3 regions of the Streptomyces sp. NPDC051677 genome follow, and region 3 is predicted to be linked to each of the others. Evidence: riboswitches for the same ligand, from Rfam matches in the RefSeq annotation. Region 3 holds a riboswitch; each other region holds the start of a gene.
What was found. Region 3 has a riboswitch for cyclic di-AMP ahead of ACIBAF_RS17435 (transglycosylase family protein). Riboswitches for the same ligand answer to the same signal wherever they lie in the genome.
Positions count from the first base shown of each region.

Region 1: another riboswitch for cyclic di-AMP. It lies ahead of ACIBAF_RS33505 (transglycosylase SLT domain-containing protein); the one in region 3 lies ahead of ACIBAF_RS17435 (transglycosylase family protein).
Region 2: another riboswitch for cyclic di-AMP. It lies ahead of ACIBAF_RS40315 (M23 family metallopeptidase); the one in region 3 lies ahead of ACIBAF_RS17435 (transglycosylase family protein).

Region 1 is NZ_JBITCT010000036.1:19,824-26,522, forward strand. Features, by position in the region: gene ACIBAF_RS33500 (polyprenyl synthetase family protein) at 1-871, opposite strand, end outside; cyclic di-AMP (ydaO/yuaA leader) riboswitch at 1,374-1,575, shown strand; gene ACIBAF_RS33505 (transglycosylase SLT domain-containing protein) at 1,579-2,061, shown strand; gene ACIBAF_RS33510 (HAD family hydrolase) at 2,140-2,973, opposite strand; gene ACIBAF_RS33515 (GNAT family N-acetyltransferase) at 3,265-4,329, shown strand; gene ACIBAF_RS33520 (glycosyltransferase) at 4,599-6,107, shown strand; gene ACIBAF_RS33525 (polysaccharide deacetylase family protein) at 6,188-6,699, shown strand, end outside.
Region 2 is NZ_JBITCT010000052.1:9,034-15,732, forward strand. Features, by position in the region: gene ACIBAF_RS40310 (aldo/keto reductase) at 1-403, opposite strand, end outside; gene ACIBAF_RS40315 (M23 family metallopeptidase) at 551-1,588, opposite strand; cyclic di-AMP (ydaO/yuaA leader) riboswitch at 1,596-1,764, opposite strand; tRNA gene ACIBAF_RS40320 (tRNA-Met) at 2,043-2,116, opposite strand; gene ACIBAF_RS40325 (dihydrofolate reductase family protein) at 2,200-3,327, opposite strand; partial or broken gene ACIBAF_RS40330 (MarR family winged helix-turn-helix transcriptional regulator) at 3,423-3,935, shown strand; gene ribA (GTP cyclohydrolase II) at 4,220-4,861, shown strand; gene ACIBAF_RS40340 (NUDIX domain-containing protein) at 4,895-5,563, opposite strand; gene ACIBAF_RS40345 (DUF4406 domain-containing protein) at 5,560-5,940, opposite strand; gene ACIBAF_RS40350 (DeoR/GlpR family DNA-binding transcription regulator) at 5,957-6,699, opposite strand, start outside.
Region 3 is NZ_JBITCT010000013.1:57,652-64,350, reverse strand. Features, by position in the region: gene ACIBAF_RS17460 (helix-turn-helix domain-containing protein) at 1-537, shown strand, start outside; gene ACIBAF_RS17455 (hypothetical protein) at 837-1,028, shown strand; gene ACIBAF_RS17450 (hypothetical protein) at 1,139-1,294, shown strand; gene ACIBAF_RS17445 (cytochrome P450) at 1,653-2,966, shown strand; gene ACIBAF_RS17440 (transglycosylase family protein) at 3,143-4,195, shown strand; cyclic di-AMP (ydaO/yuaA leader) riboswitch at 4,400-4,570, shown strand; gene ACIBAF_RS17435 (transglycosylase family protein) at 4,574-5,275, shown strand; gene eno (phosphopyruvate hydratase) at 5,650-6,699, shown strand, end outside.

The sequences.
Region 1 (6,699 bases), on a different contig from region 3:
GCGCGCGGAGCGCCTCCAGGGCCTCGGCGAGCCGGGCGTCGTCGCTCAGGTCGGAGTCCAGCAGCTCGCACAGGGCGATGTCCTCGGGCAGCGACAGCCGCGCCGCCCGCTCCCGCAGCCGCAGCACGGGCAGCGTGGGAACGCCCTCGCGGAGATCCGTCCCGGGCGTCTTGCCCGACTCCCGCGAGTCGGACGCGATGTCCAGGACGTCGTCGGCCAGCTGGAAGGCGACGCCCAGCCGCTCGCCGTACTGCGTCAGCACGTCGACGACGGTCTCGTCGGCGCCCGACATCATCGCCCCGAACCGGCAGGCCACCGCCACCAGCGAGCCCGTCTTGCCGCCGAGCACGTCGAGGTAGTGCTCGACCGGGTCGCGTCCGTCGGTCGGACCGGCCGTCTCCAGGATCTGCCCGGTGACCAGCCGCTCGAACGCCTCCGCCTGCACCCGCACCGCCTCCGGTCCGAGGTCGGCCAGGATGTGGGAGGCGCGCGCGAAGAGGAAGTCACCCGTGAGGACGGCGACGGAGTTCCCCCAGCGGGCGTTCGCGCTGGGCACCCCGCGGCGCACGGCGGCCTCGTCCATCACGTCGTCGTGGTACAGCGTGGCCAGGTGGGTCAGCTCCACGACGACGGCCGACGGCACGATGCCCGGCGCGTACGGGTCCCCGAACTGCGACGCGAGCACCACGAGCAGCGGCCGGAACCGCTTCCCGCCCGCCCGCACGAGATGCTGGGCGGCCTCCGTGATGAACGGAACCTCACTCTTGGTGGCTTCGAGCAAGCCTTCCTCGACAGCCGCCAATCCGGCCTGGACATCGGCTTCCAGAGCCTGGTCCCGCACGCTCAGCCCGAACGGCCCGACGACGGTCACGAGGGGTCTCCTGTCTGCTGGTGTCTAGTGGCGGTTACGCGGTTTGTCGATAGGTCTCTGCCATCACTCAAGTCAGCGTATCCGGTCACGTTTCGATCACCGATAGCCCCCACGGTTACAGGCCAGGTGGTATCGGATCACGCCCGATATGTTCTTGATTAAAATATATGAGCAGATATTTATGGAGTTAGCCGGAAGTGATGACTTCCATCCGACGGCGCCATCACCGTCGCAGCTGCCACCTCCACCCCCTCCCCACCTTTACCGACTTGGCGTTAATGCCCGATTCGCCGCACTTGTGGACGCTGGTGACTTGACTCACTCCCCCCGCTGGACCCGCCTGGCCTCGCCATTCACCGATCCTCCACACCTCCAAGCAAGTTGAGGCTTTGCACCCACAAAGGATCAAGCACCCCATAGGTCACAGACCAAGGTCAATAGGGGTGATCTGTGAATCTGCCACTTGTTCCGGACATGTGCTCTCGCATACGTTCCCGGCCTGTCGGGCGGAACGCCGAATCCTGCCGCCGCCCGTACACCCACCGAGAACGCGCGGCAGGAGCGGGGGAACCAGGTAAGTCGCCGGTCCGGATGTCTCAGACATATCGGTACGGCTCGGGGTGAAGTCGCGCCCGTCAGGACGCGACCGGGCAGCTCCCGCCCGAACCCGACAGCTCACCTCGCAGGCGCCGGAGAGGAAATTCGTCATGCCCGCTGCCGCTCAGCCGCGCCGCACCCGTCGTAACCGTCTCGCCCGCACGCTCACCGTCGCCGCCACCGGCGCGGCCGTGCTCGCCCTCCCACTCCTCGGCGCGACCGGCGCCTCCGCGGCGACCCCGACCGTCGTCACCGCCACCAGCCTCGGGTACGCCAACAACCTCGACGGCTGGATCCGTGCCTCCCTGCAGGTCATGGCCCAGCACGGGATCCCGGGGACGTACAACGGCATCTACCGCAACGTCATCCGTGAGTCCTCCGGCAACCCCTACGCCATCAACCTCTGGGACTCCAACGCGGCCGCGGGCATCCCGTCCAAGGGCCTGCTCCAGGTCATCGACCCGACCTTCAACGCCTACCATGTCGCCGGCACCTCCTGGGACTCCTACGACCCGGTCGCCAACATCACCGCGGCCTGCAACTACGCGGCCGCCCGGTACGGCTCGATCGACAACGTGTTCGGCGCGTACTGACAGATCCCCATAGGGCCCTGGGGGTCTACAGGTCCTACAGGTCTGCGGGTCCTACGGGTCTTACGGGTCTTACGGGTCTTACGGGAACAGTCTTTCGAGGACGACGGCCACGCCGTCGTCCTCGTTCGACGTCGTCACCTCGTCGGCCATCGCCTTCAGTTCGGGGTGGGCGTTGGCCATCGCGACTCCGCGCGCGGCCCAGTCGAACATCGGGATGTCGTTGGGCATGTCCCCGAAGGCGACGGTGTCCTCGGGCCGCAGGCCCAGGTGTTCGGCGGCCAGGGCCAGGCCCGTCGCCTTGGTGATCCCGCAGGGCTGGAGCTCGACCGTGCCGGGCCCCGACATGGTGACCGTGGCGAGCGAGCCGACCGCCGCGCGGGCCGTCGCCGCCAACTCGTCGTCGGACAGGGTGGGGTGGCGCAGCAACACCTTGCTGATCGGCTCGCACCACAGGTCGTCGCGTCGGTCGACGCGCAAGGCGGGCAGGGTCGGGTGCGGCATCCGGTAGCCCGGCTCGATGAGCGTCAGCCCGTCCACGCCGTCCTGGTCGACGGCCGCGTACAGCTGCCCCACCTCCGCCTCGATCTTGCCGAGCGCGGTCTCGGCCAGCTCCCGGTCCAGGGTGACCGACCACAGCAGACGGTCCGCGCCGGCGTCGTACAACTGCGCGCCCTGTCCGCACACCGCGAGCCCCCTGCTGTGCAGCCGGTCGAGCAGGGGGCGCACGCGGGGCGCGGGGCGTCCGGTGACCACCAGGTGGCGTGCGCCGGCGGCGGCCACCCGCGCGAGCGCGTCGAGGGACCGGTCGGAGAACGTGTCGTCGCCGCGCAGCAGCGTTCCGTCCAGGTCGGTGGCGATCAGGGAGTACGCGGAGTACGGGGTGCGCTCGGCATATGCGGTGGGTGCGGCCATGATCAGAGAATACGGATGCCGTACCCCCCTGGTTCGACACGAGCCGAACGACGACCAGGTCCTGTCCGGTTCTGCCAACTCCCCTTTGCCTACTGGTGCAGAACTGGTTGAGGAGTGGCGCAAAGAAACGGCTTTCTGGCGCATCGCCGGGTAGCGGACGGTTAAAGGCCTCTGTACCGGTTGGCAACAAGATGGGACGCTACCTACCGCGACGCCCGGGTGGAGCGGTACCGTCCAGGTGTCCAGGGGGGACTTGATCGGGGGGTCAGGTTGAGCAGTGGGCGCATTCGTGTGCTGAGGCCGGAAGACCTCGGCGAGGGGGACAGGGAGCGGTGGCGCGCGCTGCGTGCCGCGTCAACGCTTCCGCGAAACCCCTTCATGGAACCGGAGTTCACCGACGCCGTGGGCCTCGTGCGGCCACGCGCGCGCGTGGCGGTCGTGTACGAGGGGCGTGAGCCGGTCGGCTTCCTGCCCTATGAGCGGGGCCGGTTCGGCCAGGGTCAGGCCCTCGCGTACGGCGTCTCGGACGCGCAGGGCGCGGTGCTGGCCCCGGGTCTCGGCCTGAACGCCGCAGAACTGATGCGGGCGTGCTCCCTGTCGAGCTTCGCCTTCGACAACCTGGAGGCGGAACAAGGGCTGTTCGTCCCGCACGCGGCCGAGGAGTACGCCGCTTATGTCATCGACGTAGAAAAGGGTTACGAGACCTACGAGTCCGTACTGCGGGCCCAGTCGCCGAAGTTCCTGAAGACGACGCTCGCCAAGGAGCGCAGGCTCGGTCGTCAGGTCGGGGAGCTGCGGTTCGTGTTCGACGAACGCGACCCGGCCGCGCTGCGCACGCTCATGGCGTGGAAGTCCGCGCAGTACCGCAGGACCGGCCGCCGGGACCGGTTCGCCCAGGAGTGGATCACCCGACTGGTGGACGTGCTCGCCGAGACGCGCGCACCGGAGTGCGCCGGCACGCTGTCCGTCCTCTACGCCGGTGATCGGCCGCTCGCCGCGCACTTCGGCCTGCGTTCGTCGACGGTCCTGGCCTGCTGGTTCCCGTCGTACGACCCGGAGTTCGCGAAGTACTCGCCGGGCCTGGTGCTGCATCTGCGGATGGCCGAGTCGGCCGCCGCCGAGGGCATCGGCCTGCTCGACCTGGGGCGGGGCGCGGCAGAGTACAAGGACTCGTTGAAGACCGGCGAGATCCCCGTGTTCGAGGGGGCGTGGACGCGTCCGGGGGTGGGCGCCGCGCTCTACTGGCTCAGCCGTGAACCGTCGCGCCGCGCACACCACTTCGTGCGCAACCGGCCGAGGCTCGCCGCGGCGGCCGCACGCACCCTGAAGAGCGCGGGCCGCCTGCGCCGAGCGTGACGATCACACGAGGAACGGTCGGAGGCGGTCGGGGACAGCCGGGGACGGTCGGGACTGGCCGAGACTGGCCAGGGGCCGGCGGAGGCGGTCGATGACTGGCCGGGGAAGGGTCGGAGCGGCCGGGGAGGGACGAAGCGGCCGGGGACTGGCCGGGGGAGAGACGGAGCGGCCGGGGACGGTCGGGACTGGCCAGGGACGGCTGGGGACGGTCGGGGATGGTCGGGAGCAGGCGGGGATTGTCAGGGGCGGTCATGAGACAAGGGGGGTTCATGTCCCGCGCGAGAGGTGTGCGGCAGGAGATCGTGCGGCTGGAGATCGAGAGGTTCCTCGACATCCGGCCGGTGCAGATCGCCGAGCTCGAACTGGACGAAGGAGGCGCGCTCAAACCCGGCCCGGGCAGCCCGCCCGTCACGCACGGCCCGGTGTTCGTGCTGGTCAGGCGGGGTGGGCGGCCGGTCGGGACGCTTCTGGGGCAGGTACCGGAGGGCGCCGATCCGAGGGCGGTCCTCGTGGACCTGGCCGTCCGCGAGCACATTGCGCCGGGTCCCGCCCGGCTGCCCGGCCCCAAGCCCGTCCCGTTCACCACCATCGTCATCGCCACCCACGAGCGCGCCGAACTGCTCGCCCACGCCCTCGACTCGCTCCTCGCCCAGGACCACCCGGACTTCGAGATCATCATCGTCGACAACGCGCCCGTGACGGACGCGACCCGGGACCTGGTGACGCACAAGTACGCCGAGCGCGTGCGGTACGTGACCGAGCCGACGCCCGGTCTCGCCGTCGCGCACAACAAGGGCGTCGAGGCCGCGCACGGCGAGGTGATCGCCTTCACGGACGACGACGTGGTGGCGGACCCGCGTTGGCTCACGGAACTCACCGCGCCGTTCACCGCCGATCCCCGCCTCGGCTGCGCCACCGGCCTGATCCTCCCGGCCCGGCTGCGCACGCCCGCCCAGGTCCTCCTGGAGAGCCACGGCGGCTTCGCCAAGGGCTTCACGGCCCGCACGTACGACCCGTACGACCCGCCCGCCGACGAGCCGCTGTTCCCCTTCACCGCGGGCCGCTTCGGCTCCGGCGCCAGCATGGCCTTCCGTACGGAGGTGCTGCGGGCGGTCGGCGGCTTCGACCCGGCGACGGGTGCGGGCACGCTCGCGCGGGGCGGCGACGATCTCTACGGGTTCGTCCGCGTCCTCGCCGAGGGCCACCGGCTGCACTACACCCCGCAGGCCCTGGTCTGGCACCGCCACCGGGAGACCTGGCAGGACCTGGAGACCCAGGCGTACGGCTACGGCGCCGGCCTCACCGCCTACCTCACGGCGATCCTCGTCAACCGGCCCGGCCTGCTCCCGGCGTTCCTGGCCCGGCTGCCCCGGGGACTGGCGTACGCGCGCTCGCTGACGGCGAGCCGGGAGGCGGCCTCCGGGTCGGACTCCGGGTCGGACTCCGGGTCGGAGTCGGGGTCGGAATCGGGGGTGGGGGCGGGCGCGAGGGCTTTAGGGGCAGCGCATTCGGCGGGAGCCGATGCGGAGGCGGAGACGCGCGCCGGGGGCGTGCCCGGGAGTGCGACGGGCGTGCCCGAACAGGCGGGGGGTGCGCCCGGGCGTGCGGGGGGCGTGCCGGGGAGTGCGAGGGGTGCCCCCGGCGGGCATGACGACCGGACGCACGCCTGGCCCGGGCGGCTGTCCCGGCTCCAGAGGCGCGGGATGCTCTACGGGCCGGTGGGCTATCTGCGGTCCCGGCGCGCACTGCGCCGGCGACTGCGGGGGGCCGCGCGATGATGGCGGCGTCCGCGCACAGAGGCGGCGGCGTGCCGGTGTGCACAGGCGGCAGCATCCCCGTGTTCCTGTACCACGCCGTGATGGAGGATCCGCCCGACTGGATCGCCGAGTTCACCGTGAGCCCGAAGCAGTTCGGCGCGCACTTGGACGCCGTCGTCGACAGCGGTCGTACGCCTGTCACGATCAGCGCGCTCGCCGACCATCTCGCCGGACGGGCGTCGCTGCCGTCCCGGCCGGTGCTGCTCACCTTCGACGACGGTTTCGCCGACCTGCCCGGTGCGACCGCCGAGGCGCTGGCCGAGCGCCGGCTGTCCGCCACCGCGTACCTCACCACCGGCGCCATCACGCCGGGCGGGCGCAGTCTGCTGCCGCCCGCGCCGATGATGACGCTGGATCAGGCGGCGCGGCTGGAGCAGTACGGGATGGAGATCGGCAGCCACACGGTCACCCACGCCCAGCTGGACACCCTCGCGCCCCGGGCGCTCGCGCACGAACTGCGGGCGTCCCGCTCGGTGTTGGAGGACGCCCTCGGTCACCAGGTCCGCCACCTCGCCTACCCGCACGGCTACAACAGCGGCCGGGTGCGGCGGAC
Region 2 (6,699 bases), on a different contig from region 3:
CCGCGACGGGCACCTCGGTCTTGTCGAAGTGCGTGTAGTAGAGGTCGATGTGGTCGGTGCCGAGGCGGCGCAGGGAGGCGTCGGCGGCGGCCTTGATGTTGGCCGCGGTCAGGCCGGGGAAGTCTGGGTGCTGGCTGACCTTGGTGGCGATGACGATGTCGTCGCGGTTGCCGCGCTTCTTCACCCAGTTGCCGATGATGGTCTCGGACTCACCGCCGGAGTTGCCCTCGACCCACGCCGAGTAGGCGTCGGCGGTGTCGAGGAAGTTGCCGCCGGCGGCCGCGTAGGCGTCGAGGACGGCGAAGGAGGTCGTCTCGTCGGCGGTCCAGCCGAAGACGTTGCCGCCGAGGGAGAGCGGGAAGACCTCGAGGTCGGAGGAGCCGAGCTTGCGAAGAGAAGTCATGCTTCATATCAACGGGCTCGGGCGGCACACCCATTCCATGGGCAACGCAAAGAACGTGTGAACACCCCTGAGGGGGCCGCCCTGAGTGGCCGCCCTGAGGGGTGTTCCGGTCCTACGGGTATGACAGGTGCTCCCCGGAGGGACTGCTCAGGGGTTGAGGCCCTTGTCGCGCAGCCAGGCCATCGGGTCGACGCCGTCGGAGTTGCCGTTGGGGTGGACCTCGAGGTGGAGGTGGGGCCCGGTCACGTTGCCCGTCGCGCCGACGCGGCCGATCACGTCACCGGTGCCGACCTTCTGGCCGACACTGACGCTGATGGAGGACTGGTGGCAGAACCAGAGCTCGGTGCCGTCGTCCAGCGTCAGGATGGTGCGGTAGCCGTAGGAACCGGCCCAGCCCGCCTCCGTGATGGTGCCGCTGTGGACGGCCTTGATGAGCGTGCCGGTGGGAGCGGCGAAGTCCAGGCCCGTGTGGTAGCCGGAGGACCACATGGAGCCGGCCTGACCGAAGGTCGAGGTGATCGTGTACGAGGAGGTCGGCAGCGTGTACTGCTTGGCGAGCTCGGCCAGGCGCGCGGCCTCGGCCTTCTCCGCGGCCTCCGCGGCGGCCTTCGCCTTGACGGCGGCTGCCTTGGCCTTCGCGTCCTGCTCGGCCTTGGCGACGGCGTCGCTCGCGGCCTTGGCTGCGGCGGCCTCGGCGGCGGCCTGGGCCTTGGTCTCGATCTGGGTCTGCTGCGACTCGGCCTGCGCCATGATCCGGCTGCGCAGGGCCTCACCGGCGTCGGAGGCGCTCTGGCTGCTGTCGTCGGCGGTCGTCTCGGAGCCGAAGCTCGACAGGGCCGGCGCGGCGTCCTGGGCGGGCTCGTCGTCGGAGATGAGCGAGCCGACGTTCGGCAGGTCCGGCAGGGAGATGGAGACGGGGGCCTTGCCGGTGTTGGCGCTGGCCATGCCTCCCGCGCTGACGGCGGCTATGACGCCGACGCCGAGGACGGTGGAGCTGCGGGCGAACCCGCCGCCGCGCTGCTTGGCGACACGGTGCTTGCCGCGTACCGGGCGAATGGACTCCGCGGTGGGGTTCCACTCCTCCCAGGGGCCCTCGTCGGTGCGGTAGTCGCCGTAGCCGAAGGTCTCGGTGGACCGCTGGGCGGGCACGAACGGGGCTTCTGGGGCAGGCCGGTTGGACGCCACGCGGGCGTACTCCTTTCCTTCCGTCGCCTACCGGGTTAGCTGACGGGTTCGGAGCGGGAAGGTCTCCTACGCGCGTATACCGGCCGTGGACTCCGCGAGTTCACGGTGGCTTCCGTGCGATTCACCCCAAGGTGGTGGTTCCCCGGTTCCCTTGCGGGATTCGGCAGTGCGCACGGAGCCGACTCTTGTGACGGCTGGGACGACCGCGCTGCGTTATCGAACGTTAATAGACCTGGGGGCCGGTTTCCAAGCTCTTCTGCTTGATCAACAACATTTTCGGCCTGGGACTTTCGACCCATGACCGGTGAAAAACGGGCGAGTTGACGGAAGGGACGTCCAGAAACACAGCGCACGCACAGTAACCAACCAGCCACATGCCCGGGATGGGCGCCGAGGAGTCCCGGATACGCACCGAGGGCCGGAACCCTTTCGGATTCCGGCCCTCGGCCTTCAGTAGCGGGGACAGGATTTGAACCTGCGACCTCTGGGTTATGAGCCCAGCGAGCTACCGAGCTGCTCCACCCCGCGTCGTTGTGACTCCAGTCTACGCTACTTCCGGGGCGCGAAACACCACGGTTTACCGCCGCCCCTGACGCCCCGCCCTCACCGCCTCATTCCAGGTGCCGGTTCGGGGCCTTCGCCCGCGCCTCGAACTCCGCAAGGACGAGGACGTCGACGCCCGCGGCCGTCAGGAGCCCGGTTCCGTCCGCCTCCGTCACGAAGGTGTCGGGCTCGCGCCAGGCGGTGACCACCCGGCGCACGCCCGCGTCGAGGATGAGGCGGGCGCAGGGGGAGGGACGGGAGGAGCGGCGGGCGCAGGGTTCGAGGCTGCTGTACACGGTGGCCGTGGGCAGCCGGGGGTCGGCGGGGTCGAGCTTCGCGAGGGCCGCCTCCTCGGCGTGCACGACCGGGTCGCCGGCCTCGCGGGAGTGACCGCGGGCCAGTTCCGTGCCGTCGGCGGCCACGATCACCGCGCCGACGCTGAATGCGGTCCGCGACGGCGGGCACTGGGCCGCGAGCTCGCAGGCGAGGGCCAGCCAGTGGCGGTCGGCCGCGGCGGCGAGCGGTCCGGCGCCGGGGGCGGTGGGCTGGTAGCGGTTCAGCACGACGTCCTCGATGCGCCGCGTCTCGACCAGGCGCAGCCGTCCGCCCTGGTAGCCGCCCGGCCCGAAGAGGCGGGGCGCGTCCGGGTCGCCCACGAAGAGCGGGGCGACGACGAGCTGGAGTTCGTCGGCGAGGCCCTGCTGGAGCAGCTGGGTGTGGACGGTGCCGCCGCCCTCGACCATGAGACGCCGCACGCCACGCACATCGTGCATATGTTCGAGGAGGCGGCGCCAGTCCAGTTCGGGGCCGAGCGGGACGACGTCCGCGGCGATGCCGAGTGCGCGGGCCCGCTCGGCGCCCTTGTCCGTCGTGCAGACGACCTTCTCGCCGCCCGTGTGCCAGAAGTTCGCCGCGGGATCGAGCTCGCCGGAGCCGCTGACCGTGACCTTGAGGGGGTACGGCGGCCGCCCCTCGGCGACGCGGGCGGCGCGCCGCTCCGGGGAGTTCACGAGGAGCCGGGGGTTGTCCGCGCGGATGGTGCCGGCGCCGATGAGGATGGCGTCGACGGAGGCCCGTACCTCGTCGACGCGGTCGAAGTCGGCGGGGCTGGAGAGGAGCAGGCGCTCGGGGGCAGTGTCGTCCAGGTAGCCGTCGAGGGAGACGGCGGCGGACAGCAGGACGTACGGGTACGGCATCGACGCGCTCCCCGGTGGCGTGGGCGGAGGTGGGTTGTTGACGTGGGTTGACGTGGGCCCTTGGTTCAACTTTGAAACAAACCTACACTGGTCGCATGACGACTCGCTGGCTCACCCCCGAGGAGCAACGCGCCTGGCGCGCATACGTCGCCGGTTACCTCCTCGTCGAGGACGCGATCGACCGGCAGCTCCAGCAGGAGGCCGGCATGCCTCACCTGTACTACTCCATCCTCGCCAACCTCTCCGAGACACCGGAGCGGCGCCTGCGGATGACCGAGCTCGCGGAGCAGCTGAAGATCACCCGCAGCAGGCTGACGTATGCGGTGACCCGCCTGGAGAAGGACGGGCTGCTGCGGCGCGAGGACTGCAGCTGGGACAAGCGCGGGAGTGTCGCGGTCCTGACGGACCAGGGCATGGCGGTCCTGGAGAAGACGGCGCCCGGGCATGTCGACACCGTCCGCGCCTCCGTCTTCGCCCGCCTCACCCCTGAACAGGTGGGGCAGCTGGAGGAGATCTTCACGCAGGTCGTACGGGGGTTCCAGGGCGACGACAGCAACGAGGCCGCGCCCGAGGACCTTCCGTGGCGCCGACGGTCGTCGCCGTGCTCCGGGAGCACCGGGGTCTTCGAGGGCTCCGACGCGTCCGGGGGCCACGAGGCGTCCGAGGACTCTGAGGCGCCCGGGAGCCCGCAGGCGCCCGGGAGTTTCCAGGCATCCGGGAGCCCCCAGGCACCCTGAGCCTCCGAGGCGTCCGGGGGCTCATGAGCCGCATCACAATTCGGTTGCTTCAAATTTAAAGCATAGGGTAGGGTCTCGATTCGTCGGAACTGCTTCAAATCTGAAGCAGACACTGACCGTGTGCCACCGTTCACCACCGGACCCGGGAGACCCGCATGCCCGACACCCCCGCCGCCACCCAGCGCGCCCGCGTCCGGGTACCGCTTCGCTTCCACGACGGCTACTCCGTCGACGCCGAACTGGTCACCTTCCACGGCCTCGCCGACGGCCAGGAGCACGTCGCCGTCGTCCTCGGCGAGCCGGCGCCCGGCGCCACCCCGCTGGTCCGGCTGCACTCCGAGTGCCTGACCGGCGACGTCTTCGGCTCCGCGCGGTGCGACTGCGGGCCGCAGCTGCGCGAGGCGGTCGAGCGCATAGCCGCGACGGGCGGCGTCCTGCTCTACCTGCGCCAGGAGGGCCGCGGCATCGGCCTCTACAACAAGCTCGACGCGTACGCCCTCCAGGACCAGGGCCTGGACACCTACGAGGCGAACGCCGCGCTCGGCCTGCCCGAGGACGGCCGCGACTACACGGCCGCCGCCCAGATGCTGCGCGCCCTCGGCATCACGGGCCTGGACCTCCTGTCCAACAACCCCGACAAGGCCGACCAGCTGCGGGAACTGGGCATCGACGTCCAGGACCGGGTCCCGACGGGCGTCTTCACGACCCCGCACAACGTCCGCTACCTGCGGGCGAAGGTCCTGCAGACCCAGCACACCCTGCCGCTGGGGGACCTCACGGGGCTGAACGTCGGCTGAGCCGCTGAGCCAGAGCCGATCCCGGACCGGGCGTCAGCGACCCCGAGCGGGCCCGAACGGGCCGTCCAGCGCTGCCCATTGGAGCAGCATGATGGTCTTCGCGTCCGCGATCGCACCCGTGCGGACGAGGTCGAGCGCCTCGCCGAAGGGGACTTCGACGACGGTGATGTCCTCGCCCTCGGCCGCCACGCCCGCCGTGTCGACGCCGGGGGCGGAGGCGTCGTAGGGGGCGGCGAAGAAGCTGAGCCGCTCCGTGACCGAGCCGGGGCTCATGAACGCGTCGAACACGTGCTCTACGTCCTGGACCGCGCGCCCCGTCTCCTCCGCGGCCTCCCGACGGATCGCCTCCTGCGGATCGTCGCCGTCCAGGAGCCCGGCGGCGGTCTCCAGCAGCATGCCGTCGGGGTGCCCGTTGACGTATGCGGGCAGCCGGAACTGACGGGTCAGCAGGACCGTGCGCCGGTCGGGGTCGTAGAGCAGGATCGTCGCGCCGTCGCCCCGGTCGTAGGTCTCACGCCGCTCGCGGCTGACGTGGCCGTCGCTGTGCCGGTAGTCGAAGGTGGTGCGGCGCAGGACGGACCAGTCGCAGGCGAGGACCTCGACGTCGAGGATGCGGACCCGGTCGTTGCCGGCGAGGTCGCGTCCCTGACGGTCGAGTCCGGTACGGCCGCGGGGGTCGGGGGTGTCGATGCCGGCGGTCATGCGGGGCTCCCTGCGGGGGTCGGGACGTCGGCGAGGTCGGCGTAGATCTGCTTGCCGCGGGCGCGGGCCCGCTCGACCATGCGGTCGGCGCCCTGCGAGGGCCCGCCGATGCGCAGCACCGCGTCGCAGCGGTCCAGCAGGCGTTCGGCGACGGGGTGGAAGAGCTCGTCGAAGAGGGGGCTTCCGGGGGCCGTGTCGCCGCCCGCCGTCTCCAGCAGGGGCAGCGCGAGCGCCTCTCCGGTGACGGGCAGGTGCCCGGCGCGGAACAGTGCGAGCGCGACCTCGTTCATGGCCCGCACGTTGTCCGCGAGCTTGCCGGGATCGTCACCGGTACCCGACCGGTACGGTCCGGCGACCAGGATCATCAGCGGTGTCATATACGTCTGCGTCTCCTCAGCTGAGGCGGGTCTCGACACCGGACTCGCGCAGGGCGTCCAGGGTCGGGGGACCGCCTGGGTGGGTGGCGGGGTCGGCCGCGGCGGCGTCGGTGACGAAGGTGTGCACGGCGTCGAGCGGAGCGACCTGGCTGAACGCGCGCACGCCCAGCTTGGTCGCGTCGGCGACGGCGAGCGTACGGGCGGCCTGACCGAGTCCCGCCTGCTTGACGGCCGCGTCCTCCAGGGAGAACTCCGACCAGCCGTGCACGGCGTGCACCCCGCCGATCGACATCACGAACACGTCGAAGGCCAGGGACTCCAGGGTGCGCAGGGCCAACGGCCCGACGAGGGACCGCTCACCGGGACGCGAGCGACCGCCGACCACCACCAGCTCGATGCCGGGCCGGTCGGCCAGCCGCAGCGCCGCCTGCAGACTGAGCACCGCGACGGTCAACGGGCCCCGCGCCGCGAGGTGTTCGGCCACGTGCACGGTCGTGGTCCCGGCGTCCAGCAGCACCCGCGACCCCGGCTCGACCAGCGCGGCGACGGCCGCGCCCAGCCGGTCCTTCGTCGCCGCCTGCCACGCCTGCCGCGCCTCGAAGCCACCGCCCTCCGCACGCGGCCGCCCAGGAACGGCACCGCCGTGCACCCGCCGCACCAGCCCCTGCCGCTCCAGCGCGTCCAGATCCCTGCGCACGGTCATCTCGGAGACCCCGAGCCGCTGAGCGAGCTCGGCCACGGAGATCCGCTGCCCGGGGT
Region 3 (6,699 bases):
CGCGTCCCGCTTTACGAGCGCACGCGGACGTTCCGTGTCTACAGCTCCACCGTCATCCCAGGGTTTCTCCAGACGTACGAGTACGCGGCTGCGCTACTCGGCGACATTGCGCGCGTGCACGGCACGCCTGACGACGTTGCGGACGCTGCTGCCGCGCGCGTCGAGCGGTCCCACGTCATCCGGGAGGGTGACCACCGTTTCGCGGTCGTCCTGGAGGAGAGCGTCCTCCGCCACGTCGTAGGCGATGCAGCTACGACGGCTGGGCAACTGGGATATCTGCTCTCCGTCATGGCGCTTCCAGCCGTGTCCGTCGGCATCATCCCCGCCGGCCGAGCACGCGGCATGTGGACGCTGGAGACATTCACTGTCTTCGACGAAGGGCGCGTGCACGTTGAGTTGCTAACGGCAGCAGTGACGGTGACGGCACCCGGAGAGATCGCGCAGTACGCCCATGCCTTCGACGAAATGACGGCTCTTGCTGTCTACGGCACCGAAGCACGCGCCCGCATCTCGTCGGCCATTGCCTCGCTCGGATGAAGAAGCGTAGAACCTCATAGAACTTCGTGGAACCATGCTCCCCCTCCCGCATAGCTTCGAGTCGTTGCCCAAGACGTCTCAGGAGGTGCAGGGATGGCGTTACAGAAGGGCTCAAAACTTCCCGACCCGTTGGTGTTCTCTCGTCCCGCACCGATCCCCGGGTGCGCGACGTGCTCCGCGTTCGAGCGGCAATGGGTGCGGGCTACGACGCCGGGAAGCGAGAGCTACGACCCGTCGGGATCGTCGGACATCGTCGTGAAGATGCGCCGGCACAAGGAATCGGCGCATGGGGGGTCCCAGTGACGCACACACCGCCCGTCGGCACGGTCATGAAGGACACCGCGCGGGACAAGTTCGGGGAGTTCCGGGAGCGCTTGGGCGGACGGGTCTACCTACGTCCCGTCGGGGGAGGGCGCGAATGGGCCGCGTCCCCCGACGTCGTGCGCCAGGCGACGTACGCCGAGACGAAGCGCGTGAGGGGGAGCAGGTGAGCCGGAATCCTTTCCCGGAAGTCCGATCGTCGGAGGAGCTCGACGACGTATGGACCGCGCGCTACGTGGAGTGCTCCGGGTGTGTCGACATGGTGCCCATAGTGGACGGTATGGACCCTGTCGAGTGGGCCAGTAAGCACCTGGTTCTGCGGCCGTGGCACACCACGTTCCGAACGCACGCGATCACGAACTTCAGCGTGCCGAGCACCGAGAACGCCAGCATGCCGATCGTCGATCAGGAGCCCGAGGGGCCGCCCGCACCCTAGACCCGCGGTCGGCGCCCGTGCGTCGGCTGTGGGGGCGCGGCGGGGGTGGTCCGGGTTGAGGTTGATGTGAGGTCGGCCGACTCCCCGCACCCTCGTCCGCGTCCAGATCCCTCCCCGTACGTCGACGGGGAGGTTGTCCGCCCAGGAAGCTGCATCCCGTCCCCCAACGGGGTGCGGAGGCGGACATTGAAGCCCCGCTCATTCCGGGTTCCACCCTCGGAGCGAGCGGGGCTTCTGCGTTTTCGCAGGTCAGACACAGCAGCACCCCCGGAAGTGGGTCCGGGGGTGCTGTCGCAGCGTGGCGTACTGCGCCCCTATATATAGGGATGCCGGTCGGGCTGCTACGTAGGCTCGTCACATGCACCACGACGAGCCCCGCGTACCCGAACTCTTCTCATGGGAGTTCGCCTCCAACCCCTACCCCACCTACGCGCAGATGCGGGACGCAGAGCCTGTGCGGTGGACGAGGCTCCCGAGTGGCGTGGACGCCTGGCTTGTCACCCGCTACGACCTTGCACGTCAGGCGTTGGCAGACGGCCGGCTGTCGAAGAACCCCGACCATCACATGACATGCAAGTCAGGAGAACTTGCGCACGCCAAGGGCAAGACCGGCATCCCCGGTGAGCGCAAGGCCGAGCTGATGACGCATCTGCTCAACATCGACCCGCCGGACCACACCCGGCTGCGCCGGCTCGTCAGCAAGGCGTTCACCCCGCGTCGGGTCGCCGAGTTCGCGCCCCGCGTCCAGGAGCTGACGGACCGTCTCATCGACCGGTTCGCCGCCGAGGGCGAGGCCGACCTCATCCACGACTTCGCCTTCCCCCTCCCCATCTACGCCATCTGCGACCTCCTGGGCGTCCCCCGCGAGGACCAGGACGACTTCCGCGACTGGGCGGGGATGATGATCCGGCACGGCGGCGGTCCTCGCGGCGGGGTCGCGCGGTCGGTGAAGAAGATGCGCGGCTACCTGCTGGAGCTGATCCACCGCAAGCGCGCCGGGCTCCCCGCCGAGCCGGCCCCCGGCGAGGACCTCATCTCGGGCCTGATCCGCGCCTCCGACCACGGCGAGCACCTCACCGAGAACGAGGCCGCGGCCATGGCCTTCATCCTTCTCTTCGCCGGTTTCGAGACCACCGTCAACCTGATCGGCAACGGGCTCCACGCGCTGCTGTCCCACCCGGAGCAGCGGGTGCGGTTGCAGGCGTCCCTCGCGGCCGGGCAGCGGGACCTGCTGGAGACCGGTGTGGAGGAACTCCTGCGCTTCGACGGACCCGTCGAACTCGCCACCTGGCGGTTCGCGACCGAGCCGCTCAGCATCGGCGGGCAGGACATCGCGCCCGGCGACCCCGTCCTCGTCGTCCTGGCGGCCGCCGACCGCGACCCGGCCCGCTTCACGGACCCCGACACGCTCGACCTCTCCCGCCGTGACAACCAGCACCTCGGCTACGGCCACGGCATCCACTACTGTCTGGGCGCCCCGCTGGCCCGGCTGGAGGGCCAGACCGCGCTGGCCACGCTGCTGACCCGGCTGCCCGACCTTCGACTGGCCGTGGATCCGGCCGACTTGAGGTGGCGCGGCGGGCTCATCATGCGGGGCCTGCGGACCCTGCCGGTGCAGTTCACTCCTGCGCACTCCGAGCGCACTTCTGACCACTCGTCAGCCGGAGTGTGACCATTCGGAGAAGCGAAGGTGACCGTCCCTCACCTCTGTGATCTTCACGTGATCTGCGCGGCATTAACTTGTGACAAGTGATCGTCTGCCGATACGTTCATGCGTCAGCGCGACGCGTCAGTCTCACCCGTCTCACCCGCCGCGCCGGTACTGCTGTCCAGAGAAAGGCCCCTCGCATGCTCTCCGGGAACGGTCGACACCGTCGCCCCCGCCAGGCCCCGGCGCTCCTCGTCGCGGCCGGAGTGACGGGCTCCGCCATCGCCATCCCGCTGCTCGCCGCCTCGGGCGCGAGCGCCGCCGACGGCACGGTGTGGGACAAGGTGGCGCAGTGCGAGACCGGCGGCTCGTGGAGCGCCGTCGACAAGGGCGAAGGCGAGTACGGCGGCCTGAGCCTCACCCAGAAGCAGTGGGAGACGTACGGCGGGCTCGACTACGCGACGCGCCCCGACCTGGCCAGCCGCAACCAGCAGATCGCCGTGGCGCAGAAACTGCTCGCGGCCGAGAACATCGGCGCCTGGGGCACCTGCGGGCTGACCTCCGGGCTCACCCAGGCGAACGGCGCGCAGAGCGTGGACACCGGCCTGGCGGACGACTCGTCCGACTCATCTGCTTCCTCCGGATTGTCCGACCTGTCCAGGGGGTTGTCGGGATCCTCCGGGTCGTCCGGCTCCTCGGGCTCCTCGGGCTCCTCGAACTCTTCGGGCAGCGGCGACGGTTCGGGCAAATCCTCCGGGTCGTCCGACTCGTCCGGTGATTCATCGAGTTCGCCCTCTGCGTCACCTTCGTCCCCTTCGCCCTCCTCGCCTTCCCCTTCCGCGGACGCAGGCAAGTCCGAAGGCTCCGGCGGCCAGGGCGACGCGCAGGCGACCGGCGGCTCGCCCACAGGAACCCCGAAAGCGGACGACCCGGACAAGTCGGTCCAGGATGCGGGCTCTTGGAGCCTCGTCGACACCGGCTCCCTCGGCTCGGGCCGGCATCGCGGCGCCACCGCAGACGAGAACACGACCAAGAGCGCCGACGACGCCGTCGGCGGCGCCACGACCGCCTCCGCCGGCCGGCATGCCGCGGCCACCTACGTCGTCCAGGAGGGCGACTCGCTCGCCTCCATCGCCGACTCCCTTGGCCTCGACGGCGGATGGCGCGCCCTCTACGCCGAGAACAAGGACCTCATCGGCGCCGACCCGAGCGACATCGCCCCCGGTCAGACCCTTGACACAGGGGTTGAATAGGGCGCAAAACCCAAGAAAAACAGCGGGAGTTCACGTCACATTTCGCGCCGAATGTCCGGTTTGGTGAAAGTGTGGGATGAGTCTCAGAAGCCCTGATCGTCTTTGAAATTCCGCGGATCGCGTGTCTACGGTCGTCCCGCTCGGCAACCCGAGCCCCGGCCGTCGCAACGCCGAATCCTGCCAGTGGCAGCCCGGGAACAGTCGTCGCGTCAAGCGCCGTAGGCAGGAGCGGGGGACCCAAGGTAAGCGCCGCACCGGGCAGTTGACCGGAGCGGCTTGGGGTGAAGTCGCGCATCGCGAAAGCGAGAGCGCGGCCGGGCAACTCAACCGGCCCGAACCCGACAGCTCACCTCGCAGGCGTCGGTGAGGGGATCCACCATGCTGTTTTCCGGTAAGGGCAAGCACCGCCGTCCGTCCAAGGCCACCCGCGTCGCCGCGCTGGCCGGCGTCACCGGTGTCGCCATCGCCGCCCCGCTGATGGCGGCCGGCAACGCCTCCGCCGCCACCGCCTCCGAGTGGGACGCGGTCGCCCAGTGCGAGTCCGGCGGCAACTGGTCCATCAACACCGGTAACGGCTACTACGGCGGCCTGCAGTTCTCCGCCTCCACCTGGGCCGCGTACGGCGGCACGCAGTACGCCGCGCAGGCCAACCAGGCCTCCAAGTCGCAGCAGATAGCCGTCGCCGAGAAGGTCCTCGCCTCCCAGGGCAAGGGCGCCTGGCCGGTCTGCGGCACGGGCCTGTCCGGCGCCGCCTACAACGGCAGCAGCTCCTCCGGCTCGTCGAGCAGCTCCAGCAGCTCCAGCAGCTCGGACAGCAGCGCCAGCACCCGCTCGACCGAGAAGCAGAGCACCTCCCGCTCCACCGACCGCCCGGCCGCCTCCAAGACGGTCACCACGCCGACCGGCAAGAAGGTCAAGAAGGGCGACGGCGAGTACAAGGTCGTCAAGGGCGACACCCTCAGCTCCATCGCCGAGAAGCACAAGGTCAAGGGCGGCTGGCAGAAGCTGTTCCAGCTGAACAAGGACATCGTCGAGGACGCCGACCTCATCTACCCGGGTCAGCAGCTGCACCTGAAGTGAGCCCCGGCTCCCCAGGGCAGGCTCAGAGAAGCCACAGCGCCCTCACACCCGAGGTCGGCACACTGAAGACCTCGTGAGGGTCACCCCCGTCCCCACGGGCTCCCCGCTCCGGTGCGTGTTCCCCCGTACGCACCGGGGCGGGGTTTCTCTATGCCCACTCTCCCCGCTCGCTCGCCCCCTCGCTCTCCCCGCTCGCTCTTCTTGCGCGCTCTCTTTGCCTGTTTGTCACCCGCTCTTTGTTCCGAGCGGGAACAATGTGTACCGTCAGTTCGTCCACAGGGCGGTCGGTCGGCTGCCGACGCCCCTCGGGCGGTTAGGCTCTAGTCGCAAGGCCCACGGGCCCCGCACTCTCAGCGTCACATCCCAAGAAGGAGATGCTCGTGCCGTCCATCGACGTCGTCGTAGCCCGGGAAATCCTCGACTCGCGAGGGAACCCCACCGTCGAGGTCGAGGTCGGCCTCGACGACGGCAGCACGGGTCGTGCCGCCGTCCCGTCCGGCGCCTCCACCGGCGCCTTCGAGGCCATCGAGCTGCGCGACGGTGACCCGAACCGCTACCACGGCAAGGGTGTCGAGAAGGCCGTCCTCGCCGTCATCGAGCAGATCGGTCCGGAGCTCGTCGGCTACGACGCCACCGAGCAGCGCCTGATCGACCAGGCCATGTTCGACCTGGACGCCACCGACAACAAGGGCTCGCTCGGCGCCAACGCCATCCTCGGCGTCTCCCTCGCCGTCGCCCACGCCGCCTCCGAGGCCAGCGACCTCCCGCTCTTCCGCTACCTGGGCGGCCCGAACGCGCACCTGCTGCCCGTTCCGATGATGAACATCCTGAACGGCGGCTCGCACGCCGACTCCAACGTGGACATCCAGGAGTTCATGATCGCCCCGATCGGCGCGGAGTCCTTCTCCGAGGCCCTGCGCTGGGGCACCGAGGTCTACCACACCCTCAAGAAGGTGCTGAAGGCCAAGGGCCTGTCCACCGGCCTCGGCGACGAGGGCGGCTTCGCCCCGAACCTCGGCTCCAACCGCGAGGCCCTCGACCTCATCCTCGAGGCCGTCAAGGAAGCCGGTTACGCGCCGGGCGAGCAGATCGCGCTCGCGCTCGACGTCGCCGCGTCCGAGTTCTACAAGGACGGCAAGTACCAGTTCGAGGGCAAGGAGCGCTCCGCCGCCGAGATGACGGAGTACTACGAGGAGCTCGTGGCGGCCTACCCGCTCGTCTCCATCGAGGACCCGCTGTTCGAGGACGACTGGGCCGGCTGGAAGGTCATCACCGACAAGCTCGGCGACAAGGTCCAGCTCGTCGGCGACGACCTGTTCGTCACCAACCCCGAGCGTCTCGCCCGCGGCATCGAGGAGGGCACCGCCAACGCCCTGCTCGTCAAGGTGAACCAGATCGGCTCGCTCACCGAGACGCTGGACGCG